One region of the Streptomyces sp. 891-h genome, then DNA from elsewhere that is predicted to be linked to it. Evidence: riboswitches for the same ligand, from Rfam matches in the RefSeq annotation. Region 1 holds a riboswitch; each other region holds the start of a gene.
What was found. Region 1 has a riboswitch for cobalamin ahead of HC362_RS23290 (prenyltransferase/squalene oxidase repeat-containing protein). Riboswitches for the same ligand answer to the same signal wherever they lie in the genome.
Positions count from the first base shown of each region.

Region 2: another riboswitch for cobalamin. It lies ahead of metE (5-methyltetrahydropteroyltriglutamate--homocysteine S-methyltransferase); the one in region 1 lies ahead of HC362_RS23290 (prenyltransferase/squalene oxidase repeat-containing protein).
Region 3: another riboswitch for cobalamin. It lies ahead of HC362_RS10430 (ribonucleoside-diphosphate reductase subunit alpha); the one in region 1 lies ahead of HC362_RS23290 (prenyltransferase/squalene oxidase repeat-containing protein).

Region 1 covers NZ_CP050693.1:5,309,922-5,319,868, reverse strand. Annotated here, with positions in the region: gene HC362_RS23305 (ferredoxin) at 1-166, opposite strand, end outside; gene HC362_RS23300 (aldehyde dehydrogenase) at 259-1,743, opposite strand; gene HC362_RS23295 (MBL fold metallo-hydrolase) at 1,941-3,104, shown strand; cobalamin riboswitch at 3,206-3,358, shown strand; gene HC362_RS23290 (prenyltransferase/squalene oxidase repeat-containing protein) at 3,519-4,895, shown strand; gene HC362_RS23285 (SCO2322 family protein) at 4,892-5,707, shown strand; gene HC362_RS23280 (CbiQ family ECF transporter T component) at 5,711-7,111, shown strand; gene HC362_RS23275 (ABC transporter ATP-binding protein) at 7,108-8,835, shown strand; gene HC362_RS23270 (ECF transporter S component) at 9,015-9,890, shown strand.
Region 2 covers NZ_CP050693.1:1,100,387-1,110,333, reverse strand. Annotated here, with positions in the region: gene HC362_RS04990 (1-hydroxy-2-methyl-2-butenyl 4-diphosphate reductase) at 1-23, shown strand, start outside; gene hpnH (adenosyl-hopene transferase HpnH) at 31-1,053, shown strand; gene HC362_RS04980 (aspartate aminotransferase family protein) at 1,184-2,563, shown strand; gene metE (5-methyltetrahydropteroyltriglutamate--homocysteine S-methyltransferase) at 2,696-4,987, opposite strand; cobalamin riboswitch at 5,213-5,434, opposite strand; gene HC362_RS04970 (tyrosine-protein phosphatase) at 5,508-6,317, opposite strand; gene HC362_RS04965 (alpha-ketoglutarate-dependent dioxygenase AlkB) at 6,452-7,117, shown strand; gene HC362_RS04960 (ATP-binding protein) at 7,516-9,423, shown strand; gene HC362_RS04955 (glycoside hydrolase family 2 TIM barrel-domain containing protein) at 9,457-9,947, shown strand, end outside.
Region 3 covers NZ_CP050693.1:2,455,213-2,465,159, reverse strand. Annotated here, with positions in the region: gene HC362_RS10445 (hypothetical protein) at 1-627, shown strand, start outside; gene def (peptide deformylase) at 756-1,400, shown strand; gene HC362_RS10435 (ribonucleotide-diphosphate reductase subunit beta) at 1,407-2,441, opposite strand; gene HC362_RS10430 (ribonucleoside-diphosphate reductase subunit alpha) at 2,441-4,900, opposite strand; cobalamin riboswitch at 5,024-5,156, opposite strand; gene HC362_RS10425 (GNAT family N-acetyltransferase) at 5,202-5,699, opposite strand; gene HC362_RS10420 (YbdD/YjiX family protein) at 5,780-6,022, opposite strand; gene HC362_RS10415 (carbon starvation CstA family protein) at 6,019-8,124, opposite strand; gene HC362_RS10410 (GntR family transcriptional regulator) at 8,371-9,165, opposite strand; gene HC362_RS10405 (extracellular solute-binding protein) at 9,507-9,947, shown strand, end outside.

The DNA.
Region 1 (9,947 bases):
AGCTCTCGGCGGCGGCCAGCACCTCTTCGGACGGCTCGCGGTCGGGGCTGACGGGATGCGACTGGCGGGCGGCGTCCAGCCGGAACTCCTCCGGCGCCCCGCCCACGCACATGCCCGAACCGATGCACAGGTCCCGGTCCACCTCGACGTGCCAGCGGTCGGCCATCGCCGCCTCCTCCGTTTCCTCCACGCCCGCCTCGTCCTCCACTTCCTCCACTTCCTCCACTTCCTCCACTTCCGCCTCCGCGAAGCTCACGCTTACGCGGGCAGGTGGATCATCTTGTGCTCCAGGTACTCGGCGTATCCCTCGGGGCCGAACTCGCGGCCGATGCCGGAGTTCTTGTAGCCGCCGAAGGGACCGAGCATGTCCAGGCTGAAGGTGTTGACGGAGTAGGTGCCGGTGCGTACGCGGCGCGCCACGTCGATGCCGCGCTCGGTGTCGGCGGTCCACACGCTGCCGGAGAGCCCGTAGTCGGAGTCGTTGGCGATACGGACCGCCTCCTCCTCGTCGTCGTAGGGCAGCAGGCAGATGACGGGGCCGAAGATCTCCTCCCGGGCGATCCGCATGGAGTTGTCGACGTCACCGAAGAGGGTGGGCTCCACATACCAGCCGGTGGGCATGGACTCCGGCCTGCCGCCGCCGGCGAGGACCTTGGCGCCCTCCTCCTGGCCCAGCGCGATGTAGTCGAGGGAGCGGCGGCGCTGGCGTTCGGCGACCAGCGGGCCGACCTCGGTGGCCGGGTCCAGCGGATCGCCGACGGTCAGCCCGTCGGCGGCGGCCTTGAAGCGCTCCGCGATCTCGTCGTAGTGGCTGCGCGGCGCCAGGATGCGGGTCTGGGCCACACATGCCTGCCCATTGATCATCCAGGCGAACGGGGTGATCCCGGCGACCGCGGCGTCCAGGTCGGCGTCGGGGAGTATGACGGCGGCCGACTTGCCGCCCAACTCCAGGGTGACCCGCGTCAGATTGCGGGAGGCCACCTCCATGACCCGCTTGCCGGCGGCCACGGAGCCGGTGAAGGACACCTTGTCCACCCCCGGGTGCCCGACCAGGTACTCGCTCACCTCCCGGTCGGCGGGGAGGATCGACAGCACGCCGGGAGGCAGCCCTGCCTCGTCGGCGATCCCGGCCAGCAGATAGGCGTCCAGCGGGGTCTCCGGCGAGACCTTCAGCACGGCCGAGCAGCCGGCCAGCAGCGCGGGCGCCAGTTTCGCCGCCGCGGTGAACTGCGGCACGTTCCACGGCACCACGGCCGCCACCACACCCACCGGCTCCCGGCGCACCAGCAGGGGGCCCAGCACCCCGGCCCTGCGCTCCTCGTAGGGGAAATCGGCGGCGATCTTGAGCGCGGTGTCCCACACCATCATCGCGGCGAGGGACTGGAGCATCACCGCTGAGGTGTAGGGCGTACCGTTCTGGGCGCTGATGACCTTGGCGATCTCCTCGCTGCGCGCGGCGATTCCGTCCTTGATACGGGCGACGGTCTCGATCCGCTCGGCCAGCGGCCGCCGCGCCCACACCCCGGAGTCGAAGGAGTCGCGTGCGGCGCGCACGGCACGGTCGACGTCCTCGCGCGAGGCGTGCGGGACGTGCCCGATGGGCTGCTCGGTGTGCGGGGAGACCACCTCTATCGTCCGGTCACCGGCGGGATCGGTGAAGCTGCCGCCGATGTAGAGCTGTTGGTGGGCGGTGTAGGGGATGCCGCCGCCGCTCGCCTCGGGTCCGCTGGGGGTGTCCGTCATGGCCGTGCCCTCTCTTCCGCCCGCCCTCTTCCGCCCGCCCGCCGCCGTCGACTTCCTGACAGCGCATCAGAACTAGTACCAGTTCTAGTTCTAAGGGACAATGCCGGTGCCGATGCTCTGCCGGACCGCCGTCCATGGCGGCGCGGCCGTCAGACCCGCGCGACCCGCGCAACCCGCGCACGGAACCGGGAGCCGCCATGACGAACAGACCGCAGGCAACGGACGACGGGCCGGGGGTCGGTGACCACGGGGGCGGCGTGTGGAGCATTCCCGTACCCATCCCGGACAACCCGCTCGGCCACACCCTCGTCCATCTGATCGAGACGGACGCGGGACCCGTGCTGATCGACACCGGCTGGGACGACCCCGCCTCCTGGCAGGCCCTCGCCGACGGGCTCGCCGCGTGCGGCACCTCCGTCGACGCGCTGCACGGCGTTGTCGTCACCCACCACCACCCCGACCACCACGGCCTGTCGGCGCGCGTACGGGAGGAGTCGGGCGCCTGGATCGCCATGCACCCGGCGGACGCCGCCATCGTCCGCCGCACCCGCGACTCGGACCGCCGCCAGTGGCTCGGCTACCTCGCCGAGAAGCTCGCCGCCGCCGGTGCCCCGGACTCGCATACGGCACCGCTGCGCGCAGCCCTCGCACAGGGCGGGGACGGGACGCTGCCGGGGGCGCGGGCAGCACTGCCCGACCGGGAGATCGAGCCGAACGAACTGCTGGCCCTGCCGGGGCGGCGGCTGCGCGCGGTGTGGACCCCGGGGCACACGCCGGGCCATGTGTGCCTGCACCTGGAGGAGCAGCACCCGGGCCGGGAGGGAAGCCGGGAGGGGACACGGGAGCGGGGTGGTCAAGAGGGAGGCGCGGAGAGGTCGCGGGAGGGGAGCCGGGAGCGGCAGCAGGCGGGGCGCCGGGGCGGGCGGCTGTTCTCCGGGGATCATCTGCTGCCGACGATCAGCCCGCACATCGGCCTGTACGAGGACCCGGACAGCGACGAGATCACCGATCCGCTCGGTGACTACCTCGACTCGCTGGAACGGATCTCCAGGCTGCGGCCCGCCGAAGTGCTGCCCGCCCACCAGCACGCGTTCGCGGATGCGCGGGCCCGGGTCGACGAGCTCACCGCTCACCATGCGGAACGGCTCTCCGATCTGAGAGCACTGCTCTCGAACCGGGACCTCACCCCCTGGCAGCTCGCCGAGGCCATGCGCTGGAACCGCCCCTGGGAGCAGATCCCGTTCGGGTCCCGCAACATCGCCGTGGCCGAGGCCGAGGCCCACCTGCGCCACCTGGTGAAACTCGGCCACGCGGAGGCGGTACCCGGCAGCGCCCCGGTCACCTACCGCGCCACCGGCTGACCCGCCACCGGCACCTGCGGACGAACCGGGACCGGGCCGACGGAACGACCCGGTGGACGGTCCCGCTACAGTGGCCGACAGCCAGACAACGCCTCCGACCGGGGGAAGCCGGTGCGAATCCGGCGCTGACCCGCAACCGTGAGCGGTCCGCCACCCCGTCGTCGTCCGTGGTCCGTCGGCCGTGGTCGCACTCTGGCGGCCGCGCCCCGGCGACCGCGTACGGCACAGGTGGCCGGCCGTGAGCCGGAGCACCCGGGCGGAGGTGGGCTCCTGTGGCCGAGAGGCCACCGGCCCGTCGAGGTATACGGAGCCGAGCCCGGTGCGCCGCGATGCGGGGCCGCCAGAGCGCGAGCCCCCTCGGCGGGGTGGCCGTGCCCGGCTGCGGTCCGCTCCCGTCACCGAAAGGCACTCGCAATGTCACCGCGCCGCCGCCGCGCCACGGTCCTCGCCGCCGCCACCGTGCTGTGCGCGACAGCCGCACCCGTGGCATCCGCCGCACCCTCCGCGCCCCACGTCGCTTCACGGGGGGCCCGTGTCGCCGAGAAGCCGTCCGAGCTGCCGGACGGGCTCTACGGGACGGCTGATCCGAAGTACGACGGGGTGTGGCGGCAGTCGATGGCGCTGCTGGCGCTGGACGGTGCCGGTGCGGTCCCCGCCAAGAAGGCCGTGGACTGGCTCACCGAACAGCAGTGCGCCGACGGCTCGTTCACCGCGTACCGCGCCGACACCACCGGGAAGTGCGACCCGGACGCCACCCCCTCGGACACCAACGCGACCGCCCTCGCCGTGCAGGCTCTCGCCGCCGTCGGCGGCCGGAGCGACGCCGTACGCGAGGCGGTGGAGTGGCTGATCTCGGTCCAGAACAAGGACGGCGGCTGGGGCAGCGCCCCGCACGCCCCCTCGGACGCCAACTCCACCTCGCTGGCCATCGGCGCCCTGCACGCCGCGGGTGAGGACCCGAGGAAGACCACGGCCGAGGGCGGCAAGTCGCCGTACGACGCGCTGCTCTCCTTCCAGCTGACCTGCGGCTCCAAGGGCATCGAGGAGGCCCGGGGCCAGCAGGGTGCCTTCGCCTACCAGCCGGACAAGAAGGGCAAGCTCGTCCCGAACGCGGACGCCACCGCTGCCGCCTCCCTCGCCGCGCTGGGCAAGGGCGCCCTGACCGAGCCGCCCGCCAAGGACGCCGAGGACAAGCCCGTCACACCGCTGAAGTGCGCCACAGGTGCGGACGGCGGGGACAGCGGGAACGACGGGGACGGTGGGAACGGCGGGGACGGCAAGGGTGTCCCGGGTGGCCGGAAGGCGGCGGCGGGCGCGGGCGCCGCGTATCTGGCCGCGACGCTGGAGAAGAACGGCGACCACTTCAGTACGGTCATGCCGGGCGCCTCCAAGAAGCAGCCCGACTACGGGAACACCGCGGACGCCGTCGTCGCGCTGGCCGCCGGCGGTCACCTGAAAGCGGCCAAGTCCTCCCTGAACTGGCTCGCGAAGAACCTCGACAAGTGGGACAAGGCCAAGAACGATCCGGCCGCCATCAGCTCCCTCATGCTCGCCTCCCGCGCCACGGGCGGTGACCCCGGCGAGCTCGGCGGCACCGACCTGCTCTCGCGCCTCAACCACACCGGGCCCAAGCCCGCCAAGATGCCCGCCGCCGACGGGGACTCGTCCTCCTCCGAGAAGAAGGACGACGGCACCACCATCCCCGTCTGGGCGTTCATCCTGGTCGGTCTCGCCATCGGCGCCGGCTTCGGCATCCTGCTGAGCGGCCGCCGCAAGAGGCAGCAACTGTGAGCGCCCGGACGGCAACCGCCCTCGCGGCCCTCGTACTGCTGCCGACCACCACCATGGCAACGGCCTCCGCAGCGGGGGCCGCATCCGCGGCGGCGGCCGCCCCAGCAGCTGCGGCCGCACCCATGGCGGCGACCGCGGACTCGGACGGCTACCGCTACTGGTCGTTCTGGCAGCAGAAGAAGGACGGCTCGTGGTCGTACGCCACCGAGGGACCGGCCACCCTGCGCCCCGAGGACGGCGACACCGTGGGCTTCCGGTTCGCCCTGAGTACCAACTCGCAGCAGGCCGACACCCCGCGCGGCGCCGTCTCGTTCACCGACGCCTGCGCCCGGACAGCGGCCAAGGACGGCAGCAAGCGGGTCGCCGTCCGCATCGACTTCGGTGTCCGCGCCGACGCGCCCAAGGGCGAGTCCCGGAAACCGCCGGCACCCCGCACCGGCTGCGCCCGCATCCCGGGGAACGGGACCGCCGCCGATGCCCTCGCCAAGGTGGCCGGGCCCCTGCGCTACAACTCCGAAGCACTGCTGTGCGCCATCGACCACTACCCGGCCAAGGGATGCGGCGAGCAGGCGAAGACCGGCGATGGGAACGAGAAGAACGGCGAGGGTGGGCGCGAGGGCGGGAGCGAGAACGAGAAGAGCTCCGACAGCAACGGCACCGGCACCGGCACCGGCAGCAGCGACCGCAGCGGTGACGGCGGGGGCGGTCAAGGGGACGGCCTGTCGACGGGGCTGGGGCTCGCGGCGGGGGTTGCGGCTGTGGGGATCCTCGGCGCCGCGGCGCTGTGGCAGGCGCGCCGCCGGAAGCAGTAGCTGATGCACCGCTCCACGTCGAGAGCACCGCTCGCCACGGAGGCGGGGGCTCGTGCATCGCGACGCCGCTCTCACCTGAGAGCACCGCTCTCGACCCGTAGCACCGCTCTCCACCCGGGGGCCTGGTGGCTCTGGGCCCTGGGCCTGGCCACCGCCGCCTCCCGTACCACCAACCCCCTCCTCCTCGCCCTGCTGATCGTGGTGGCGGGCTATGTCGTCGCAGTACGCCGCACCGACGCGCCTTGGGCCCGCTCCTACTCGGCGTTCCTCAAGCTGGGCGTCCTCGTGCTGGCCATCCGTCTGGTGTTCGCCTTCTTCCTCGGCTCGCCCATCCCCGGCAGCCATGTGCTCGCCGAACTGCCCGAGGTACCCCTGCCCGACTGGGCACGCGGCGTGCGGATCGGGGGGAGGGTGACGGCGGAAGGCATGGTCTTCGCGCTGTGCGACGGGCTGAAACTGGCGACTCTCCTGGTGTGCGTCGGCGCCGCCAACGCGCTGGCCAATCCGGCCCGGCTGCTCAAGTCCCTGCCGGGCGCACTGTACGAGGCAGGTGTGGCGGTCGTGGTCGCGATGACCTTCGCCCCCAACCTGGTCGCCGACGTACGACGGCTGCGGGCGGCGCGCAGGCTGCGGGGGCGGGACGACCGGGGTCTGCGCGGCGTACTCCAAGTGGGACTGCCCGTACTGGAGGGCGCGTTGGAGCGCTCGGTGGCGCTCGCGGCGGCGATGGACGCGCGCGGCTACGGCCGTACCGCACGGGTACCGACCGCCGTCCGGCACACCACCACAGCGCTGACCCTCGGCGGACTGCTGGGCGTTTGCGCCGGCACCTACGGTCTGCTCGCCGCCGAGGGAGCGGGCTTCGGCCTGCCCGTACTGCTGGCCGGTCTGGCCCTCGCGCTGGCCGGGCTGTGGCTGGGCGGCAAGCGGGCAGCCCGTACCCGCTACCGCCCCGACCGCTGGGGCATACGCGCCTGGCTGGTCTCCGCGTCCGGCGCCGCCGTGGGCGCCCTTATGATCACGGCCGCCGACGTGCTGCCCGCATCGCTGAATCCGCCTGCCGTCCCGCTCACCGCGCCTGACCTCCCCCTCTGGCCGGCCGCCGCCGTTCTCCTCGGCCTCCTCCCCGCCGCCCTCGCCCCCGCACCCCCACCCACCCCGGGCAAGCCCACACCCTCTCCCGTACGCACCGCACAGCCCGCCACCGCGCACCCCGCCGCCGCACAGCCCGCCGCCGACAAGAGCGCCGCCAAGGGGAGCGGCGCCGACGAGGCCGCCGCCGACGAGGGCGCGGCCGAGGAGGGCGCCGAGGTGCCACGGCCCCGCACGCACCGCACGTCACCGGCGCTCCGCACGCCACGGGCGCTCCGCGGCCGGGAGCACGACGAGGAGAGTCCCCAGTGATCACCTTCGACCAGGTCACCGTCGTCCACGACGGCGCGAAGGCCCCCGCCCTCCCGGTAGTGGACGCCCACCTCCCGGAGGGTGAACTGTGCCTGCTCATCGGCCCGAGCGGAGCGGGCAAATCCACCCTGCTGGGCACCGTCTCCGGGCTGGTACCGCACTTCACCGGTGGCACCCTGCACGGCCGGGTCACCGTGGCGGGCCGCGACACCCGTACCCACAAGCCCCGCGAACTCGCCGACGTCGTGGGCACCGTGGGCCAGGACCCGCTCGCCCACTTCGTCACCGACACGGTCGAGGACGAGCTGGCCTACGGCATGGAGTCCCTCGGCCTGCCCCCCGGCACCATGCGCCGCCGCGTGGAGGAAACCCTCGACCTGCTGGGTCTCAACGAGCTACGGGACCGTCCCATCACCTCCCTCTCCGGTGGCCAGCAACAGCGCGTGGCCATCGGCTCCGTCCTCACCCCGCACCCCAAGGTTCTCGTCCTCGACGAACCCACCTCCGCGCTGGACCCGCCCGCCGCCGAGGAGGTGCTGGCCGTCCTGCAGCGGCTCGTCCACGACCTGGGCACCACCGTCCTGATGGCCGAACACCGGCTGGAGCGCGTGGTGCAGTACGCGGACCAGGTGCTGCTGCTGGCGCCGGAGGAGGAGTTGTCGAACGTGCCTCCCTCCGCTTCGTCCCCTCCGTCCCCTCCGGCCCTTCCCTCCCCTCGTGGAACGGCGCAGCTCGGGGAGCCCGCCGCCCTGCTTGCCCTCTCACCCGTGCGGCCGCCCGTCGTGGAACTGGGCGAGCTCGCCGGCTGGGACCCCCTTCCGCTCTCGGTGCGGGACGCCCGCCGCAGGGCAGGCCCACTCCGCGACCGCCTTGCCCCGCGCCTCTCCCCCACCGCCAACCCCGGCACCGGCGCCGCCTCCCGGTTCCCGGCCGGGTCAGTGGCGCCCGGCCCGCAGCCCGCCCCGCAGGGTGCGCGGCCGCTCGCGGAGGTCTCACGGCTGACCCTTGTCCGTGGCCGTGTCACCGCCCTTCACCATGTGTCCCTCTCCCTCGGGGCGGGAGAGACCGTGGCCCTCATGGGGCGCAACGGAGCGGGAAAGTCCACTCTGCTGAACACCCTGGCCGGCATGCACAAGCCCACCTCGGGCGAGGTCACCGTGGGCGGCAGGACTCCTCACCGTACGCGGCCGACCGAGCTCCTCCGCCATGTCGGCCTGGTGCCGCAGGAGCCACGCGATCTGCTCTACGCGGAGACCGTTGCCCACGAGTGCCGGGCGGCGGACGCGGACGCCGAGGCCGAGCCCGGCACTTGCCGGGCGCTGGTCTCCCGGCTGCTCCCTGGTATCTCTGACACGACGCACCCCCGCGATCTGTCGGAGGGCCAACGGCTGGCCCTCGCCCTGTCGATCATCCTCACGGCACGACCGCCGCTGCTGTTGCTGGACGAGCCCACCCGAGGGCTGGACTACGCCGCCAAGGACCGGCTGGTCACGCTGCTGCGCGAACTGGCGACCGATGGCCATGCCATCGTGCTGGCCACCCACGATGTCGAGCTCGTCGCGGAGCTGGCGCACCGCGTCGTCGTCCTTGCCCAGGGCGAGCCCGTGGCCGACGGGCCCACCGACGAGGTCGTCACCTCCTCCCCCGCTTACGCTCCACAGGTCTCCAAGATCCTTGCTCCACAACCCTGGCTGACGGTCAGCCAGGTACGGGAGGCGCTGTGATCCGCCGGCCCGCCCCGCCGTGGCCTCGCCGGACCGACCGCGCTGCCCCGTCGGTCCCGGCAGACCAGGACTCCCCGGCGCCGCCCGCATCCCCGACGCCCCCGGCATCGGCGACACCTGAGCCCGTCCAGACCGCCCCGGCCGTCCAGACCGCCCCGGACGGCCCGGGCGTCCGGTCCATCCAGCCCGTCCGGGCCGTCCGGCTCGGGCCGAAGTCCATCGCCGCGCTGGCTCTCACCAGCGCCACCGGTGTTGTCGCGTTCGGCTGGCCCCTGCTGGCCGACCGGACCTCCGGGTTGGCGCACTCGCAGGACGCCCCCTGGCTCTTCGCCGCACTGCTCCCCCTTCTGCTCGCTGTCGCCGTGGCGACCGTCTCCGAGACCGGGCTGGATGCCAAGGCCGTGGCCATGCTGGGCGTGCTGGCCGCGGCCGGTGCCGCGCTGCGGCCGCTGGGCGCGGGCACCGCTGGTCTGGAGCCGATGTTCTTCTTGATGGTGCTCTCCGGCCGGGTGCTGGGGCCGGGCTTCGGGTTCGTTCTCGGTGCTGTCTCGATGTTCGCCGGTGCCCTGCTCACCGGTGGGGTGGGTCCGTGGATGCCGTTCCAGATGCTCACCATGGGCTGGGTGTCCATGGGTGCGGGCCTGCTGCCGGGCCCCGGCACGGTTCGGGGCCGGCGTGAACTCCTCCTCCTCTCCGTCTATGGAGCGGTTTCCGCGCTGCTCTACGGCCTGATCATGAATCTGCAGGGCTGGCCCTACATCGCGGGGCTCGGCTCGGGTGTCTCGTTCGTGCCCGGTGATCCCCTCCAGGAGAACCTCGCCCGCTACGGCGCCTATGTGCTGGCGACCTCGCTCGGCTGGGATGTGCCCAGAGCGCTGCTGACCGTCGTACTGACCCTGACGCTGGGCGGTACGGTGCTGCGCGCGCTGCGCAGGGCCACCCGTCGCGCCGCCTTCGACGCCTCACCGGTGTTCGAGCCGTCGGGGCAGGAGCGCGATCAACGGTCGGAGCGTGACCAGCCGCCTTCGCAGGCTGAGGAGCCGGTGAAGGAGTGAGGTTCCCGTGTTCCTGCCCGACCCCGACGGGCAGGAACACGGGCGTTGGAGCGAGTA
Region 2 (9,947 bases), 4.2 Mb from region 1:
CCCTGCTGCTCCCCTGGAGGTGAGCCAGAAATGGCCATGCCGCTCCGCCAGACGCTCCGTATCGGGACGTATCTCTTTCAGCAGAAGCTCCGCAAGCGGGAGAAGTTCCCGCTCATCGTGGAGCTCGAACCGCTCTTCGCCTGCAATCTCAAATGCGAGGGCTGTGGAAAGATCCAGCATCCCGCCGGAGTGCTCAAGCAGCGGATGCCGGTTGCCCAGGCGGTGGGGGCCGTTCTGGAGTCGGGTGCTCCCATGGTCTCCATCGCGGGCGGTGAGCCGCTGATGCACCCGCAGATCGGGGAAATCGTGCGACAACTCGTGGCCCGGCGCAAATATGTATTTCTCTGCACCAATGCGATGCTGCTGCGCAAGAAGATGGACGAGTTCACGCCTTCCCCTTATTTCGCGTTCGCCGTGCACATCGACGGGCTCCGGGAGCGGCACGATGAATCCGTGGCCAAGGAGGGCGTGTTCGACGAGGCGGTGGCCGCGATGAAGGAGGCGAAGCGCCGCGGTTTCCGCGTCACCACCAACTCCACCTTCTTCAACACCGACACCCCGCAGACCGTCATCGAGGTCCTCAACTACCTCAACGACGAACTGAAGGTCGACGAGATGATGGTCTCGCCCGCCTACGCCTACGAGAAAGCGCCCGACCAGGAGCACTTCCTCGGCGTCGAGCAGACCAGGGAGCTGTTCAAGAAGGCGTTCTCCGGCGGCAACCGGGAGCGCTGGCGGCTCAACCACAGCCCGCTCTTCCTGGACTTCCTGGAGGGCAAGGCCGACTTCGACTGCACCGCCTGGGCCATCCCCAACTACTCGCTCTTCGGCTGGCAGCGCCCCTGCTATCTGATGAGCGACGGCTATGTGCCCACCTACCGGGAGCTGGTGGAGGAGACCGACTGGGACAAGTACGGCCGCGGCAAGGACCCGCGCTGCGCCAACTGCATGGCGCACTGCGGCTATGAGCCGACCGCCGTGCTGGCCACCATGGGCTCTCTCAAGGAGTCCCTGCGCGCCGCCCGGGAGACCGCGGGCCGTACATCCCACTGAGATCGGACCGATTCGCCGGAGCAGGGGGGCCGACCATGTCCTTGCTGAAGTCCACCGACCGACCATGCGACCTCGACGCACCGCGGGACGCGGCCCTGGGCGCGCCCCGCACCGGCGAGGGGAGCATGGCGTGACCGGTTTCGATCTGTCGAAGCTGCTGGCCGAACGCAGCGGCGAGCGCTACGAGCTGCACATGCGCCACCTCAACCACCAACTGCCGCGCATGCTGCACACCATCGGCTTCGACAAGGTCTACGAGCGTGCCGAGGGCGCCTACTTCTACGACGCCGAGGGCAACGACTACCTCGACATGCTGGCCGGATTCGGCGTCATGGGCGTGGGCCGCCACCATCCGGTCGTCCGGCAGGCGCTGCACGATGTGCTCGACGCGCAGCTCGCCGACCTGACCCGGTTCGATTGCCAGCCGCTGCCCGGGCTGCTGGCGGAGAGACTCCTGACCCACGCGCCGGGACTCGACCGGGTCTTCTTCGGCAACAGCGGCACCGAAGCCGTGGAGACCGCGCTGAAGTTCGCCCGCTACGCCACCGGCCGGCCCAGGGTGCTGTACTGCGCGCACGCCTTCCACGGGCTGACCGCCGGCTCGCTCTCCGTCAACGGCGAGGACGGCTTCCGCGACGGCTTCGCGCCCCTGCTGCCCGACACCCCCGTACCGCTGGGCGACCTCGCCGCGCTGGAGCGGGAGTTGCGCGGCAAGGATGTGGCGGCGCTGGTCGTCGAACCGATCCAGGGCAAGGGCGTGCACGCAGCCCCGCCCGGCTATCTGCGTGCCGCGCGGGAGCTGCTGCACCGGCACGGGGCGCTGCTGATCGTCGACGAGGTGCAGACGGGGCTGGGCCGCACCGGTGACTTCTTCGCCTACCAGCACGAGCAGGACGTCGATCCGGACCTGGTGTGCGTGGCCAAGTCGCTCTCCGGCGGATATGTGCCGGTGGGCGCCACGCTCGGCAAGGAGTGGATCTTCAAGAAGGTCTACTCCTCGATGGACCGGGTGCTCGTGCACTCCGCCAGCTTCGGCTCCAACGCGCAGGCCATGGCGGCGGGGCTGGCCACCCTCGCCGTCATGGAGGACGAGCGCCTGACCGAGAACGCCCGCCATACCGGCGATCTGCTGCGCGGCCGGCTCGCGGCGCTCGTGGACCGCTACGAGCTGCTGCACGAGGTACGCGGCCGGGGGCTGATGATCGGCATCGAGTTCGGCAGGCCCAGATCGCTGAAGCTGCGCAGCCGGTGGACCATGTTGCAGGCTGCGCGAAAAGGGCTTTTCGCGCAGATGGTGGTGGTGCCGCTGCTGCAGAAGCATCGCATCCTCACCCAGGTGTCCGGTGATCACCTGGAGGTCATCAAGCTGATTCCTCCGCTGGTGATCGGCGAGGAGGAGGTCGACCGCTTTGTGACCGCCTTCACCCAGGTCATGGATGACGCCCACAGCGGTGGCCTGATGTGGGACTTCGGCCGCACGCTGGTCCGCCAGGCGGTGGCCAACCGCTGAGGGAGGGCGCGCCCGTAAGGGGCGCGGGGAACTGCGCGACCAGCCACGACGTGTGCCTCAGCCTGCGACGTACAGGTCGGGGCAGCCCGTGGCCAGCCGCGCGGCTCTCTTCCCGGGGCAACCGCTCAGTGCTTAACGCGGCAACTCCCGGCGTACCGTGCGGGCGGCGGCCACCATGTTCCGCAGCGCCTCACGGACCTCCGCCCAGCCACGGGTCTTCAGGCCGCAATCAGGGTTGACCCACAACCGGTCGGCGGGAATCGCCGTGAGGCCCTTCCGCAGGAGGGCCGCCATCTCATCGGTGTCGGGAACCCGCGGCGCGTGGATGTCGTACACGCCGGGACCCGCCTCGCGCGGATAGCCGTGCGCGGCCAGCTCGTCCGCCACCTGCATATGCGAGCGAGCCGCCTCCAGGGAGATGACGTCCGCGTCCAGCTCGGCGATGGCGTCGATCACGTCGCCGAACTCCGCGTAGCACATATGGGTGTGGATCTGGGTGTCCGGACGCACCCCGCCGGTGGTGAGCCGGAACGCCGCGGTGGCCCACGTCAGATAGCCGGGCCGGTCGGCGGAGCGCAGCGGCAGCGTCTCGCGCAGCGCCGGCTCGTCGACCTGGATGACGGCGGTGCCCGCGGCCTCCAGTTCGCACACCTCGTCGCGCAGCGCCAGGGCGACCTGGCGCGCCGTCTCGGACACCGGCTGGTCGTCCCGTACGAACGACCAGGCGAGCATGGTCACCGGGCCGGTGAGCATGCCCTTGACCGGGCGGGAGGTCAGCGTCTGCGCGTACTGCGTCCAGCGCACCGACATCGGCCGCGGGCGTGCGACATCGCCCGCCAGGATCGGCGGGCGCACATAGCGGGTGCCGTACGACTGCACCCAGCCGTGCCGGGTGGCGAGGTACCCGGTGAGCTGTTCGGCGAAGTGCTGCACCATGTCGTTGCGTTCGGGCTCGCCGTGCACCAGTACGTCCAGCCCGGCGCGCTCCTGGAAGGCGATCACCTCGCGGATCTCGGCCGCGATCCGCTGCTCGTAGGCGGTCTCGTCGATCCGGCCGGCCCGGAGACCGGCCCGGGCCGCACGCAGCTCGGCCGTCTGCGGGAACGAGCCGATGGTGGTGGTCGGCAGCGGCGGCAGGCCGAGCCGGGTGCGCTGCGCCGCCGTGCGCCGCGGGTACGGCAGCGCGCGGCGGGTGTCCGCCTCGGTGACGGCTGCCGTACGGGCCCGTACGGCCTTGTCGTGGGTGAGCGGCGAGGCCGTACGTGAGGCGAGGTCGGCGCGGTTGGCGGCCAGCTCGGCGCTGATCGCCGCGGTTCCCTCGGACAGGCCGCGGGCCAGCGTGACCGCCTCCGCCGCCTTCTGCCGTGCGAACGCCAGCCAGCGTGCGACCTGGGGGTCGATATGGCGCTCGGCGCGCGCGTCCAGCGGCACGTGCAGCAGCGAGCAGGACGCCGCCACATCCACCCGGTCGGCGAGGCCCAGCAGGGTGGCGAGGGTGGCCATGGAGCGTTCGTAGTCGTTGATCCACACATTGCGGCCGTCGATCACCCCCGCGACCAGCCGCTTGCCCGGCAGCCCGCCGGCCGCGGCGAGCGCGTCCAGGTTGGCGGCGGCCGGCCCGGTGAAGTCGAGCGCCAGGCCCTCGACCGGCGCCTTGGCCAGTACGGGCAGCGCCTCGGCGAGCCGGTCGAAGTAGGAGGCGACCAGCAGCCGCGGGCGGTCGGCGGCGCCGCCCAGTAGCCGGTAGGCCTCGGCCGCGGCCTTCAGCTCGGCGGGCGTACGGTCCTGCGCCAGCGCCGGCTCGTCCAGCTGCACCCACTGGGCGCCCGCGGCGCGCAGATCCGCCAGCACCTCGGCGTAGACGGGCAGCAGCCTCTCCAGCAGCGACAGCGGCTCGAAGTCGGGGGCGACGCCGGGCGCCGGCTTGGCCAGCAGCAGGTAGGTGACGGGCCCGACGAGCACCGGCCGGGCCGCCGGGAGCCCCAGTGCGAGGGCTTCCGTCAGCTCGGCGGTCTGCTTGCGCGAGTCCGCCGCGAAGACGGTGCCGGGGCCGAGTTCGGGCACCAGATAGTGGTAGTTGGTGTCGAACCACTTGGTCATCTCCAGCGGCGCCGCGTCCTGGGTGCCGCGGGCCATGGCGAAGTACCCGTCCAGCGGATCGGCGGCCGCGGCCGCGCGGTGCCGCTGGGGGAGGGCACCGACCATCACGGTCGTGTCCAGTACGTGGTCGTAGTACGAGAAGTCGCCGGTGGGGACCTCGTGGATGCCCGCCTCGGCCAGCTGCCGCCAGTTGGCGGCCCGCAGCCGGGCCGCTGTGGCGTGCAGGGACTCGGCGTCGACGCGGCCCTTCCAGTACCCCTCGATCGCCTTCTTCAGTTCGCGGTCCGGGCCCTGGCGGGGATAGCCGTACACCGTGGCGCTCACCGGCGCGGGCGGGCGGGTGGTGGCCGCTCGGGCTGCTGCCTCGTGCGTTCTGGGCGCTGTCACGCAACTCTCCTTCGCGAGTGTCTCCAGCGTCCCGGAAGGACGGAGCGAGGACACGAAGGGAGGCGGCGCCCGGGGAGGCGGACGCGTGGCCGGCGTCCCGCCGTCTGGTGCGCTGTGCTCTCCGACCCGCCCTCGAGGTCTCCGGGAGGACCGTGCACGCGTGGACGCGCACGGGCAGCGGGCAGGTCTTCGGACTCGCGGGCACGCCTGCCGGTCTCCCGGCGGGCACCTACTGGCCGTCGCTTCCCGGACCTTGTGGTCCAGTGCGTATGACGGCGGTCGTTCCCACTCACCGCTGCGGGGCAGTCCCGGACTCGCACCGGGTTCCCTCTTACGACGCCTCCCGCCTGGCTGACGGGGCGAACCTGCTGCACCGCCAGCATAACCCCGGGGGCGGGGCTCAGCGGGGCTCAGCGGGGCGTCGAGGCGGAGGGATGAGGCGTCCGCTGGGCCGGTTTCAGGGCTCCAGCAGGCGCGAGCGCAGCCTGATGCGGGTTCCCTCGGAGAGTTTGAGGCCCTCGGTCAGGTAGGTGTCCACGTCGCCCCACCTCTCGTCGATGGTCTCGAACGCGGTGTGCAGATAGCGGGCGCGCGCCTCGAAGAGAGGGGCGAGCAGTTCCAGGACCTCCGGCGCCATACCGGCCTTGGACTTGTTGCTGCGGTAGATCTTGTACCGCCGGTGCGGCTGGTTGGACTGGAGGTAGTCCTCCTCGATGGCGGCCCGCTCCACGCCGAGCGCCAGCAGCGTGATGGCGACCGCAAGCCCAGCCCGGTCCTTGCCGGCCGCGCAGTGCATCAGCGCGGGCACGCTGTCCTCGGCCAGTGCGTGCAGGATGCGGCTGTGCTCGGCCGTCCGCTCCAGGATCATGGCGCGGTAGGAGTCGGTCATCCGCCGGTCACCGAGCCCGTCGCCGAGGATCGCCCGGAGCTGGTCGAGTTCGCCGTCGCGCACCAGCCGCCAGAACTCGGCACCGTCGGCCGGGTCGGACAGCGGAAGGTTGACGTTGCGGACCCCGGGCAGCTCGACATCGGGGCCGTCGAGCGCCTGGTCGGCGGAGTTGCGGAAGTCGAAGACCGTGTGCAGTTCGAGCTCGCCGAGGAAGGCGGCGTCCTCGGGCGTCGCGTGGGCCAGGTGCCCGCTGCGGAAGAGTACCCCGCGCCGCACCCGGCGCCCGTCCACCGTCGGCAGGCCCCCGACGTCCCGGAAGTTCCGTACCCCGGTCAGCTCCGTCCCGGTGGACTCCACATTCACGTGCGCTCCCAGCATCTGCGACGACCGTCCGTTCGACCATAAGGCATGGATGCCTGAGGCGATCAGTCCTCGTGCGGTGACTCGTACGACGTTCGGCCCGGCCGGGGTCTCGCCGAGGGCTGGGCGGCCCGGCGCCGTACGCTGGCCCCGTGAGCGAGGAGCTGTTCCCGCGGCCCGCTTCGGAGATCGCTCCGGGAGCCGTACATCTGCCCAGTCGGCTGCCGCCCGAGGCCCAGCGCGAGCTGCTGGCGGCGTGCCGCCGATGGGCCCTGCCGCCCGCGGGCCTGCGGACGGTACGGATGCCGGGCGGCGGCCGGATGTCGGTGCGGCAGCTCAGCCTGGGGCGGCACTGGTATCCCTACGGTTACGCGCCGACCGTCGTGGACGGCGGCGGCGAGCCGGTGAAGCCGTTCCCCGGGTGGCTGGGGGAGTGGGCGCGGGCGGCCGTGGACGCCGCCGCCGAGGTGACCGGGGAGCCGGTGTACGGCGCGGGCCCGTGCGCCGTGCCGTACGACATCGCGCTGGTGAACTTCTACGGTGACGGCGCGCGCATGGGCATGCACCGGGACAGCGACGAGCGCTCGGCGGCTCCCGTCGTCTCCTTCAGCCTCGGGGACACCTGCGTCTTCCGGTTCGGCAACACCGAGGGGCGCGGGCGGCCGTGGGAGGACGTGGAGCTGCGCAGCGGGGACGCCTTCGTCTTCGGCGGCCCGGCCCGGCTGTCCTACCACGGCGTACCCCGCACCGAGCCGGGTACGGCGCCGCCCGCGCTGGAGCTGCGGGGCCGGGTGAACGTCACCGTGCGGGCGTACTGAGCGCATCGGGCGTACGGAGCGATACCGCTCCCTCGGACGGCGCGGACGAGCCCTGTCAAGCGGAAGCCGGTGGGGTTCACTCGTTGGGAGCTGGCGAACCCTGGCGAATCCTCCGTACGGGGCAGGTCGCGGGAGGGCCGCGGGCTAGCGTGACCGCGGCATCGATGCACCAGGTCCACCTGTTCTGTCCCTCCGCCGCTGCTGCTCGCCCGATCTCTCAGCGCCTCAACTCACCCGAGGAATCCATGCCCGAACTCCCGACCTCTGTGGCACAGAACGGAAGCGGAGCATCCACTTCCGTTCCTGTGGCCGCCCAACCGACCGGACCCGGTGGGAGGAACGTCCCCGCACGGCGGCGGCACGGCAGGCCCCGGGCGCAGGTCCGCGCCCTAGAAAGCGTGGGGGACGCCGCCGTGCGCCGCCGCCTGGTACGGCTCAGCGTGCTGCCCGCGGGACTGGTCGCGCTCACCGGCGCGGTCGTCGTCTGCCTCCTGCTGTCGGGCCGGGACGCCGCTGATCCGCTCACGGGCTCCGAGTGGGCAGCGCTGGTCACCGGGGCCCTGGTGATGTGCGGGCTGCTCGGCGCCGCCGGGACGCTGGCGGCGGCCGAAGCGCGGGGTACCGCCGCACGGTGCGCGGCCCTGCGGCGCTCCCTGGAACGCGGCCAGGCGGAACTCCGCTCGATGCTGTGGGCCCTGCGGCACGGCGAACACCCCGTCACCCGCACCCGCGCCCCCGAGGGTGAGCCGGTCGGCGACGCGCTGGATCTGCTCGGCCACCAGGCCGCGCACGCCCAGTGCGCCGCGGAGGCCGCCGTGGTGGAGGCCGTCGGGCTGACGGCCCGGGCACGCGGCGGCAGCGAGGAGCGGGCCGAGGTCGTCGTCAGCCTCGCCCGTCGGCTGCAGTCGCTGGTGCACCGGGAGATCGAGCTCATCGACGAGCTGGAGAACGAGGTGGAGGACCCCGATCTGCTCAAGGGCGTCTTCCATGTGGACCACCTCGCCACCCGCACCCGGCGCCACGTGGAGAACCTCGCCGTTCTCGGCGGTGCCACGGCCCAGCGCCGGTGGTCCCGCCCGGTGCCCCTCTCCGAGGTGCTGCGCTCCGCCGTGGCGGAGGTCGAGCAGTACACCCGGGTCCAGCTGGTGCCTCCCGTCGAGGGCGCCGTGCGCGGACACGCGGTCGCCGACGTCATCCATCTGCTGGCCGAACTCGCCGAGAACGCCACCATGTTCTCCGCGCCCGAAACCCGGGTGCTGCTGCGCACCCAGCGCGTCACGGCCGGGCTGGCGGTCGAGGTCGAGGACCGGGGGCGCGGTATGGACCTCGGCGTACAGAACCGCCTCAACGCGATGCTCGCCGAACCGGGCAGGACCAACGTGCCCGAACTGTTGCGGAACGGCCGCATCGGCCTGTACGTCGTGGCCGCCCTCGCCCGTCGGCACGGCGTCGTCGTCCAGCTGCGGAACAACATCTACGGCGGAGTGCAGGCCGTGGCGGTGCTGCCGCAGAGCCTGCTGGGCGGGCCCCGCCAGGACGCAGCGCCTGACGCCGACTCCGCCGCCCCGCCGGCCGAACCCGCCTCCGCCCCAGACGCCGAGCCGGCCGACAGCACCGAGCCCGCGCCCGACCACGGGCGTGCGGTCCCGAGCGCGGGTGCCACACCGGACGCACCGGCGCCCGACGGCGCGGGGGAGGGCGCCCAGGACGGCCGGGAGCCTGCTGCCGGGCCTGGCGGGCCGCCGGTCCCGGGGGCCGAGCAGGACCCTGTACCCGGTGCGGAGCAGAGCCCTGCTCCTGGAGTGGAGCAGAACCATCTGCCCGAGGTGGAGCAGAACCATGCGCCCGGGGTGGAGCAGAGCCGTGTCCCCGGGGTCGAGCAGGCGCCCGGCTCCCACGCTCCCGGCCCCGGCGCGGGCCCAGATCCCCGCCCGCGTGCCAGGGCCCGGGGCAAGGGCCGAGTACCTGTCGCACCGCTGCCGTTCGGGCCGCCTGCCGCACCGGTGCCCCGGCCGGCTCACGCGCCCGTGAACGGCCAGGTGAACGGGGGCCAGGTGAACGGAGCGCCCGCGAACGGGACGCCCGCCAACGGAGCGCCCGCGAACGGGACGCCCGCGAACGGGAGGCCCGCCAACGGAGCCCCCGCGAACGGGACGCCCGCGACCAACGGCGAGGCCGCAGCAGCGCGGCCGCCGTTGCCCACCCGAGGGCATACGGACCGGGTGGTCCATGAACCGGGCCTGGACGACGGCTTGACGGAGCCCCACCCCGCACCAGCCTTGAAGGGAGCTGTGCGAAAGCGTTGATATCCATTTGACTCTGTGGTGTCTTGTGGAGTCATGGATGCGAAGCCATGGGCACGACGGAGCTTTCTGGCAACTACCGGTGGCGCTCTCGCGGGTTGGGCCGCCTTCCGTGAACAGAAGGCGGCCTTCGCCGCCGGGGCGCGGAAACCGGCCGCGGAACCGGACGGCCGCGAATGGGACGCCGACCCGACCGTCTTCCAGGTCAACCGCGAGCCGGCACGCGCGGCCCTCATCCCGTACCGCGACCGCGCGGCGGCGCTCAAGGGCCGGTACCAGGAATCCCCCTACTACCGCTCGCTGAACGGGAACTGGCGCTTCCACTGGTCGGAGAACCCCGCCAAGCGTCCCGAAGGGTTCCACCGCACCGACTACGACGACGGCGACTGGGACCGGCTGCCCGTACCCTCCAACTGGGAGATGCACGGCTACCGGGAGCCCATCTACCTGAACATCAAATATCCCTGGACGGGGTACGAGAAGCCGGAACCCCCGGCCATCCCCAAGGAGTTCAACCCCGTCGGCTC
Region 3 (9,947 bases), 2.9 Mb from region 1:
GAGGAACCCTCCGGCATGCAGCTGGGCAGCGCCGCCGTACGGCTCTCCCCGGAGGGCGAGGCGGAGGTCGTCTGGGGCCGCCGCATCGACCCGGCCCGGATGGAGATCCAGAGCATCCCGCTGCCCTCCTCGGGGCGCCGCTGGGGCGAGGTCGTCCTGCACGACGGCGTACCGCACGGCGAGCGCACCACGGCGGCCGGGCCCTCCTACCCCGTCTTCGACGAGATCGAGCTGTGGGCGCCCTCGCCCGTGCCCACCTGGGTGGTGCTGCTGGAAGCCGCCACCGAGAGCGACCGGGACGCGCTGGAGCGGCTGGCGGCCGACGCCGGGTTCGCCGCCGAGGACTGGTCCTCCTCCGTACGGCTGCTGTGCCGCGCCTGCTCCGAGAGCGCCATGCCCGCCGACGAGGGTGACGGGACGGTGCATCTGGACCCGCACGACCACAGTTCACCCGGCCACCCCGGGCCGCTGGGCCATATGACACAGGGCGGCCCCGGCGAGCTGTGGGTGCCCGAGCGGGAGTGCGGCCTTGCGGCGCCCGCCGCGCTGGTGCGCGGGCTGCTGGACGGCTGGGTCGCCGACAGCCCTGACACCCGGGAGTGGCGGGATCTGGAGGAGGTCTGCTGAGCGGCGCCGGGCGTGCCCGTACCCTGTAGGGCGAGTCCTTACGGTACGCGGCCGTACGGTGCTCGGCCGGTTCACCGGCGGATCTTTGCTCTCACGGTCTTATGGGTCGCAGGAAGGCGTACGACGGCATGGCGCAGCAGCAGGAAACGACGGCCGAGTCGGCCGCTAGGGCCGAGGGCGAGTTCGTCGACGACGTGACGGACGCGGCAGCCCGCGAGGAGGCCCACACCGCGCGGGGCACGGCACGGCCCGTCACCGTCGTCGGCAACCCGGTGCTGCACCGGGAGTGCAAGGACGTGACCGAGTTCGACGACGAGCTGGCCAAGCTGGTCGACGACATGTTCGCCAGCCAGCGCGCCGCAGAGGGCGTCGGCATCGCCGCCAACCAGATCGGCGTCGACCTGAAGGTCTTCGTCTACGACTGCTACGACGACGAGGGCGTACGGCACGTGGGCGTCGTGTGCAACCCGGTGCTCGAACAGCTCCCCGCCGAACAGCGCGTGCTGGACGACGGCAGCGAGGGCTGCCTGTCGGTGCCCGGCGCCTACCACCAGCTGGCGCGGCCCGACTACGCGGTGGTGCGCGGCCAGGACGCGCAGGGCAAGCCGATCGTGGTGCGGGGCACGGGCTACTTCGCCCGGTGCCTCCAGCACGAGACCGACCACCTGTACGGGTATCTGTACATCGACCGGCTCTCCAAGCGCGAGCGCAAGGACGTGCTCCGGCAGATGGCCGAGAGCACGCCCCGCTACGAGACGGTGCCGAACGAGTAGCCCGGGTCAGAAGTCGTCGTCGAGGGAGACCGAGCCCTCCACGGCGACCTGGTAGGCCGAGGCGCGCCGCTCGAAGAAGTTGGTGAGCTCCTGGACGTTCTGGAGCTCCATGAACGAGAAGGGGTTGCTGGAGCCGTACCGCTCCGGGAAGCCCAGGCGGCGCAGCCGCTCGTCGGCGACGGCCTGGAGGTACTGGCGCATGGACTCGGTGTTCATCCCGGGCAGCCCCTCCCCGCACAGGTCGCGCGCGAACTGGAGCTCCGCCTCGACGGCCTCCTCCAGCATCGCCGTGACCTGCTCGGTCAGCTCCGCGTCGAAGAGTTCCGGCTCCTCCTCCCGTACGGTGTCGACCACGTCGAAGGCGAACGACATGTGCATCGACTCGTCGCGGAAGACCCAGTTGGTGCCGGTGGCCAGCCCGTGCAGCAGTCCGCGCGAGCGGAACCAGTAGACGTAGGCGAAAGCGCCGTAGAAGAACAGGCCCTCGATGCAGGCCGCGAAGCAGATCAGATTGAGCAGGAAACGGCGCCTGTCGGCCTTGGAGTCCAGCTTGTCGAGGCTCTCGACAGCGTCCATCCACCGGAAGCAGAACTGGGCCTTCTCCCGGATGGAGGGAATTTTCTCCACGGCCGCGAACGCGGCGGCCCGCTCGTCGTGGTCGGGCAGATAGGTGTCCAGCAGGGTCAGATAGAACTGGACGTGCACGGCCTCCTCGAACAGCTGCCGGGAGAGATACAGCCGCGCCTCGGGCGAGTTGATGTGCTTGTAGAGCGTCAGCACCAGGTTGTTGGCGACGATCGAGTCGCCGGTGGCGAAGAATGCCACCAGGCGGCTGATCATGTGCTGCTCGCCCGGGGTGAGCTTGGCCAGATCCGCGACGTCGGAGTGGAGGTCGACCTCCTCCACGGTCCAGGTGTTCTTGATGGCGTCCCGGTAGCGCTCGTAGAAGTGCGGATAGCGCATCGGGCGCAGGGTCAGCTCGAAGCCGGGGTCGAGCAGGTTCTTCGGAGCCTGGGCAGTCGTGGTGGTGGGAGTCGTCATTACTGGCAGGCCTCGCAGGACTCGGGGTTTTCCAGGGAGCAGGCGAGCGCCTCGTCGGGCTTCGGCTGCTGGGGGACGGAGTTGGCCGCCTGGGCGATGCGGGTCGCGGGGCGCGACCGCAGGTAGTACGTGGTCTTGATGCCGCGCTTCCAGGCGTACGCGTACATCGAGCTGAGCTTCCCGATGGTGGGGGAGGACTGGAACAGGTTCAGCGACTGGCTCTGGTCCAGGTACGGGGTGCGGGCCGCGGCCATGTCGATCAGGGCGCGCTGCGGCAGCTCCCACGCGGTGCGGTACAGCTCCCGTACGTGCGCGGGCACCCACTCCAGCTCCTGTACGGAGCCGTTGGCCCGCCGCAGCGCCTCGCGGGCCCGCGCGTCCCACAGCCCCAGGCGCTTCAGCTCCGCGACCAGGTAGTGGTTCACCTGGAGGAACTCGCCGCTGAGCGTCTCGCGTTTGAAGAGGTTGGAGACCTGCGGCTCGATGCACTCGTACACGCCCGCGATGGCGGCGATGGTCGCCGTGGGGGCGATCGCCAGCAGCAGGGAGTTCCGCATCCCCGTGCGTGCGATACGGGCGCGCAGCGCGTCCCAGCGGTCCGCCCAGTGCGGCTCGGCGTCCGGGTAGTGGTCGGGGTGGAGTACACCGCGTGCGGCGCGGGTGGACTCCCAGGCGGGCAGCGGGCTGTGCCTCTCGGCCAGCTCCGCCGAGGTCTCGTAAGCGGCGAGCATGATCCGCTCGGCGATCCGGGTGGACAGCTCGCGTGCCTCTTGCGAGTCGAACGGCAGCCCGAGCCGGAAGAAGACGTCCTGGAGTCCCATCACGCCCAGACCCACAGGCCGCCAGCGGGAGTTGGAGGCGGCCGCCTGCTCGGTCGGATAGAAGTTGATGTCCACCACCCGGTCCAGGAACGTCACCGCCGTACGCACCGTGGCGTCCAGCCGCTCCCAGTCGGGCTGTCCGTCGGCGCCCAGGTGCGCGGCCAGATTGACCGAGCCGAGGTTGCAGACGGCGGTCTCGCCGTCGTCGGTGACCTCCAGGATCTCGGTGCACAGATTCGAGGAGTGCACGATGCGACCGGGCTGTGCGGTCTGGTTGGCGGTGCGGTTCGAGGTGTCCTTGAACGTCATCCAGCCGTTGCCGGTCTGCGCGAGAGTACGCATCATCGCGCCGTACAGCTGCCGGGCCGGCAGCTGTTTGACGGCGCGGCCCTCGGCCTCGGCGCGGCGGTAGGCGGTGTCGAACTCCTCGCCCCACAGATCGACCAGCTCCGGCACGTCGGAAGGGGAGAAGAGGGACCACTGCCCGTCCGCCTCGACGCGGCGCATGAACTCGTCCGGTACCCAGTGCGCGAGGTTGAGGTTGTGGGTACGGCGCGCGTCCTCGCCCGTGTTGTCGCGCAGTTCGAGGAACTCCTCGATGTCCGCGTGCCAGGTCTCCAGGTAGACGCAGGCCGCACCCTTGCGCCGGCCGCCCTGGTTGACGGCCGCGACCGAGGCGTCCAGCGTGCGCAGGAACGGGACGATCCCGTTCGAGTGGCCGTTGGTGCCCCGGATCAGCGCGCCCCGGGAGCGGATGCGGGAGTAGGACAGACCGATGCCGCCCGCGTGCTTGGAGAGCCGGGCGATCTGCTGGTAGCGCTCGTAGATCGAGTCCAGTTCGTCCTGGGGCGAGTCCAGCAGATAGCAGGACGACATCTGCGGGTGGCGCGTACCGGAGTTGAACAGGGTGGGCGAGGAGGGCAGATAGGCGAGGGAGCTGGTGAGCCGGTAGAACGCGGCCACCTCCGCCAGCGCTTCGGGTGACTCGTCCCCCGCCAGGCCGCAGGCGACACGGAGCAGGAAGTGCTGCGGCGTCTCGATCGGGCGGCGGGTGGCCGGGTGGCGCAGCAGGTAGCGGGAGTGGACGGTACGCAGCCCGAAGTACTCGAACCGGTCGTCCGCGCCGCCGTCCAGGGCCTCTGCCACCAGCGCGTCGAGCCGTTGTGCGTGCTTCTTCACGAAGGCGTGGGTGCGGTCCGCGATCAGCCCCTGCGCGTGGCCCAGCGCCACCGAGGCGGAGAACGAGGTCACGCCCTCCGCCGCCGCCTCGTCGCGGATCACGTGGGTGAGCAGCCGCGCCGCCAGCCGGGAGTAGGAGGGCTCCTCGCTGATGAGACCCGCAGCCGATTCGATGGCGAGGGCACGCAGGTCGGCCTCGGTGGCGCCGGGTTGCCGTCCGCGCAGGGCCGCTGCCAGCACCGGCGCCGGGTCCACGTCGGGGAGACCGGCGGTGAGCGCTGCGAGGGCCCGGCGGAGCGCTTCGGCCGGCGGATCCTCGCGGGCGCCGGGTTCCCGGGCACCTGGTTCCCGGGAGTCGGGCTCGCGGGCGCCGGGGTTGCCGGATGCGGCGGGTTTCCCGGGAGCGCCGGGCCCGGCGCCGCTCGGTGCCGGAAGTGTGGGGGCGGTGGTGACGGTCACGCGGTGCTCTCCCTGGCTGCTGAGGGCCCCTGGCAGGGCAGCACGGCAGGAGAGGGCACACGCCGGACCCGCTGCGGGCATGGCGCGCTCCGCCCCGGCGGCCCAACCCACGAGACCCGGACGTTCGGTACTGCCGCCGCCTGCAGGCATTCGGACTCGCGGGCACGCTCGCGCGTGCCGCTCACCGTTGCGGGACAGTTCCGGACTCGCACCGGATTCCCCTGCGTCGGGGGCGACGGCCGTGAGACACCATACATGTTGTGGCCCCCCTGTGAGAGGGCCCCATATGTTGTGCCGTCGGCTACAGGGTGAGCGTGTAGGCCAGCAGGGTGACGCCCTCGATCGGCTGCCAGTCGCGGTCGGGGGCGCGCAGGAAGCCCAGCCGGGCGTAGAGGCGGTGTGCCGCGTGCATCGTCGGCAGAGTGGACAGGACGAGCCCGCTCAGCCCGAGGTCGCGGGCCCGCCCGATACAGGCCCGCACCAGTGCTTCACCGACACCCCGGCCCCGCGCCGACTGCCGTACGCCGAGCATCCGGAACTCGCCCTCACCGGCCCGGGCGCGCTCCGCGTAGCGCCCTCCCTCGCCGACGAAGGTGACGGTGCCCAGCAGCGCGCCCTGCGGGTCCTCGGCGACCAGCAGGTCGGCGTGGGCGGCGCGGCCGGCCGCGTCGCGGAGCGAGTTCAGATAGGGGTCGGAATCCCCGTGGGTCAGCAGTCCGCCGTCGAGGTAGGCGCGCGCCACCAGCTCCCCGGCCTGTGCGTACTCCTCGGGCCGTGCGGTTCTTACGGTGATGTCCATGGCCGCCATCATCCGGCACGGCACTGACAACGCCGGGGCGTCAGCCGTGCCCGGCGGACGTCAGCTCTGCCCGGCGGATCTCAGCAGCAGCGGAAGCCCTCGCGCGGATCGCCCTCCCGGGCGTCCGTGCGGCGGCGCTCGAACTCCTTCCGGGAGGGGACCGGGGCGTGGGGCCCCTGGTGCTGACGCACATGTGCCACATACCGGTCGTACGCGCTCTCGTCCGTGAACTCGCGCACGTACCAGCGCAGCCAGCGCCCGGCCCGCAGCAGGGGATCGACCGCCGCCCGCTTCGCGCCGTTCACCTGCTTCGCTCCGTTCACCGGGAGTCCTCTCCCGCCCCGCCGCCGGGCGCTCCGGCCGCGGCCGGCGCTGCCTCGTGCTCGGCCTTCTCCGCCTTCTCCTCCTTGGTGGCGATCAGTCCTGCGGGTTCGACCAGCTTGGACTTCTCGTAGGGCGCCTCGTGCATCCGGGTGCTCTCCGGGTTGCGCACCGCGCGTACACAGGTGCGCGCCGCGTCGGCGAGGACGACGATGACCAGGATCGCGAAGAGGGCCGACAGGACGCCGTCCACCGTGGAGTTGGTGACGACGGTGTGCATGTCGTCCATGTTCTTGGCGGGGGCGATGACCTTGCCCTGGTCGATGGCCTCCTGGTAGTTGGCGCGCTGCTGGAAGAAGCCGACCTTCGGGTCGGTGGAGAAGACCTTCTGCCAGCTCGCCGTGAGCGTGACGACGGCGTCCCACACCAGGGGAACGGCCGTGACCCAGGCCCACTTCAGCCGCCCGGACTTGACCAGCAGCGTCGTACAGACCGCCAGCGCTACCGCGGCCAGCAACTGGTTGGCGATGCCGAACAGCGGGAAGAGCTGGTTGATCCCGCCCAGCGGCTCGTGGACGCCGACCCACAGGAAGTAGCCCCACAGCGCGACGATGGCGGCGCTGGAGAAGAGCAGCCCCGGCCACCAGCTCACCCGGCGGAAGGGCTTGTAGACGTTGCCGAGCATGTCCTGGAGCATGAAGCGGCCCACGCGGGTGCCGGCGTCCAGGGCCGTCAGGATGAACAGCGCCTCGAACATGATGGCGAAGTGGTACCAGAACGCCTTCATCCCGGCGCCGCCGACGATCTCCGAGAAGATGTTGGAGACGCCGATGGCCAGGGTGGGCGCCCCGCCCGTACGGGAGAGCAGCGACTGCTCCTCGACGGCCTTGGCGGCGGCCGCCAGTTGGTCCGGGGTGATGGTGTACCCCAGGTGCCGTACCGCTTCCGAGGCCGCCTGCACGTTGTCGCCGATGACGCCGGCGGGCGCGTTCATCGCGAAGTAGAGCCCCGGGTCGATGATGCCGGCGGCGACCATCGCCATGATGGCGACGAACGACTCCATCAGCATGGAGCCGTAGCCGATCATCCGGATCTGGGTCTCCTTCTGGATCATCTTCGGCGTGGTGCCGGAGGAGATCAGCGCGTGGAAACCGGACAGGGCGCCGCAGGCGATGGTGATGAAGACGAACGGGAAGAGCGAGCCCGCGAAGACCGGTCCGTCACCGACGCCGGCGAAGTCGGTGATGCCCTCCATCTTCAGCGTCGGCATCGTCACCACGACGCCGATGGCCAGCAGCCCGATGGTGCCGATCTTCATGAACGTCGACAGATAGTCGCGCGGTGCCAGCAGCATCCACACCGGGAGGATGGAGGCGACGAAGCTGTAGACCAGAATCCAGATGACCAGCGTGCCGGGCTCCAGTGTGAAGGTGTCCGCCCAGGACGACTCGGCGACCCACCGCCCCGAGACCAGCGCGAGCAGCAGCAGCGCGATACCGATGAGGGAGACCTCGGTGACCCGCCCGGGGCGCAGCACCCGCAGGTAGAAGCCCATGAACAGGGCGATCGGGATGGTCATGCCGATGGAGAAGGTGCCCCAGGGCGACTCGGCCAGCGCGTTGACGACGACGAGCGCCAGCACGGCGAGCAGGATGATCATGATGGCGAGGACGGCGAGCAGCGCGGCGGCGCCGCCGATCGGCCCGATCTCCTCGCGCGCCATCTGCCCCAGCGACTTGCCGTCCCGGCGCAGGGAGAAGAACAGCGTCACCATGTCCTGTACGGCGCCGGCCAGGATCACGCCGACGACGATCCAGATGGTGCCCGGCAGATATCCCATCTGGGCCGCCAGCACCGGGCCGACCAGCGGTCCGGCGCCCGCGATGGCGGCGAAGTGGTGGCCGAGCAGCACCCGCCGGTCGGTGGGGTGGAAGTCGATGCCGTTGTCGAGCCGTTCGGCGGGCGTGGCCCGGGTCTTGTCGACACGGAGCACCCGGGTGGCGATGAAGCGCGCGTAGAAGCGGTAGCCGATGGCGTACGAGCCCAGCGCCGCGGCCACCATCCAGGCGGCGGAGATCTCCTCGCCGCGGGCGAGCGCCAGCATGCTCCACCCCGCCGCGCCGATCAGTGCGACGGCGGTCCAGACGGCTATGGACCGCGGACTGAGCCTGCCCGCTGGCTGTGCAGTGCTGCGCACGCGTTCCTCCTCGACCTCACCCGCGCCCCATGCGAGGTCGCGGGCACACCAAGACGGCAGGCCGACCGTAGAACAACCGCCTGATCAGCGCCATACCTCGGAACGGGTCAACCACGTTCCGCGACGGCGGTGGGTCCCCTCCCGGCGAAGCCGTCAGGAGGTGGGGCGCTGGAGGGTGGCCACGAACTTGTAGCGGTCACCGCGGTAGACCGAGCGGACCCACTCCACGGGCTCTCCCGCGGTGTCGCGGGAGTGCCGGGAGAGCATCAGCATCGGCAGGCCGACATCGGTGCCCAGCAGCCCGGCCTCGCGCGGGGTGGCCAGCGAGGTCTCGATCGTCTCCTCGGCCTCGGCCAGGTGGATGTCGTACACCTCGGCGAGTGCCGTGTAGAGGGAGGCGTACTTGACCAGGCTGCGCCGCAGCGCGGGGAACCGCTTCTGGGACAGATGGGTGGTCTCGATCGCCATGGGCTCGCCGCTGGCCAGCCGCAGCCGCTCGATGCGCAGGACGCGTCCGCCCGCGGGAATGTCCAGCAGCGCGGCGAGCCGGTCGTCGGCGGTGACGTAGCCGATGTCCAGCAGCTGCGATGTGGGTTCGAGGCCCTGGGCCCGCATGTCCTCCGTGTAGGAGGTCAGTTGCAGCGCCTGGGAGACCTTGGGCTTGGCGACGAAGGTGCCCTTGCCCTGGATGCGCTCCAGACGCCCCTCGACGACGAGTTCCTGGAGCGCCTGCCGGACCGTGGTGCGCGAGGTGTCGAACTCGCTGGCGAGCGTCCGCTCGGGCGGTACGGGGGTGCCGGGCGGCAGGGTCTCGGTCATCTCCAGCAAGTGCCGCTTCAGCCGGTAGTACTTGGGCACGCGCGCGGTGCGGGCCGCCGATCCGTTGCCGCCGGCGGTCTCGCTGTCCGCCGCGGCCGGCGCGACCGCGCCGCCCCCGTCCGTGCTCATGGCCCGCCTTCCCGACTCATGTCGTGCTGCCGTCACCGGCTTCCTCCGTGTACGTAGCGGCTCACATCGTGGCACGGCCCCGGTGTGGGCGGGCGCCCCAGCTCAGATGTCGTTCCGATAACGGAACCGACAGCGAGCTTTATACACCGTTGACACCCCTAAAGGTCTAGGCCAAGCTCTGCATGGATCTCATTGGTCTAAACCAACTCCGGGAAACTACGGGGGAACCTACTCCGGGTTTGCTGTGCGGAGCGTTCCAGTGTGCAGGGGAGAATGCTGTGGTACGCAGACAACGCCGACAAAGTCGTCAAAAGGGGCTCATAGCCGCGGCCGGTGTCGCCATGCTGGTGGTGAACGTCGCGGCCTGCGGGTCCGACGACGACAAGAAGGACGGGCCCGACAGCTTCAAGGGCCAGACCCTCACCCTCTGGGCGATGGACGGCTCCACGCCCAAGCAGTGGACCAAGGACGTCAAGGCCGCCTTCGAGAAGAAGACCGGGGCCAAGCTCAAGCTGGAAGTCCAGCAGTGGAACGGCATCCAGCAGAAGATCACCACCGCGCTCTCCGAGTCCGACCCGCCGGACGTGATCGAGGTCGGCAACACCCAGACCCCCGCATACGCCGCCACCGGCGGACTGGCCGACCTCAGTGACCTGAAGAAGGGGGTCGGCAAGGACTGGACGCCCTCCCTCAACAAGTCCGCGGTCTACGACGGAAAGCAGTACGCGGCCCCCTGGTTCGCCGTCAACCGCACGGTGATCTACAACAAGAAGATCTGGGCC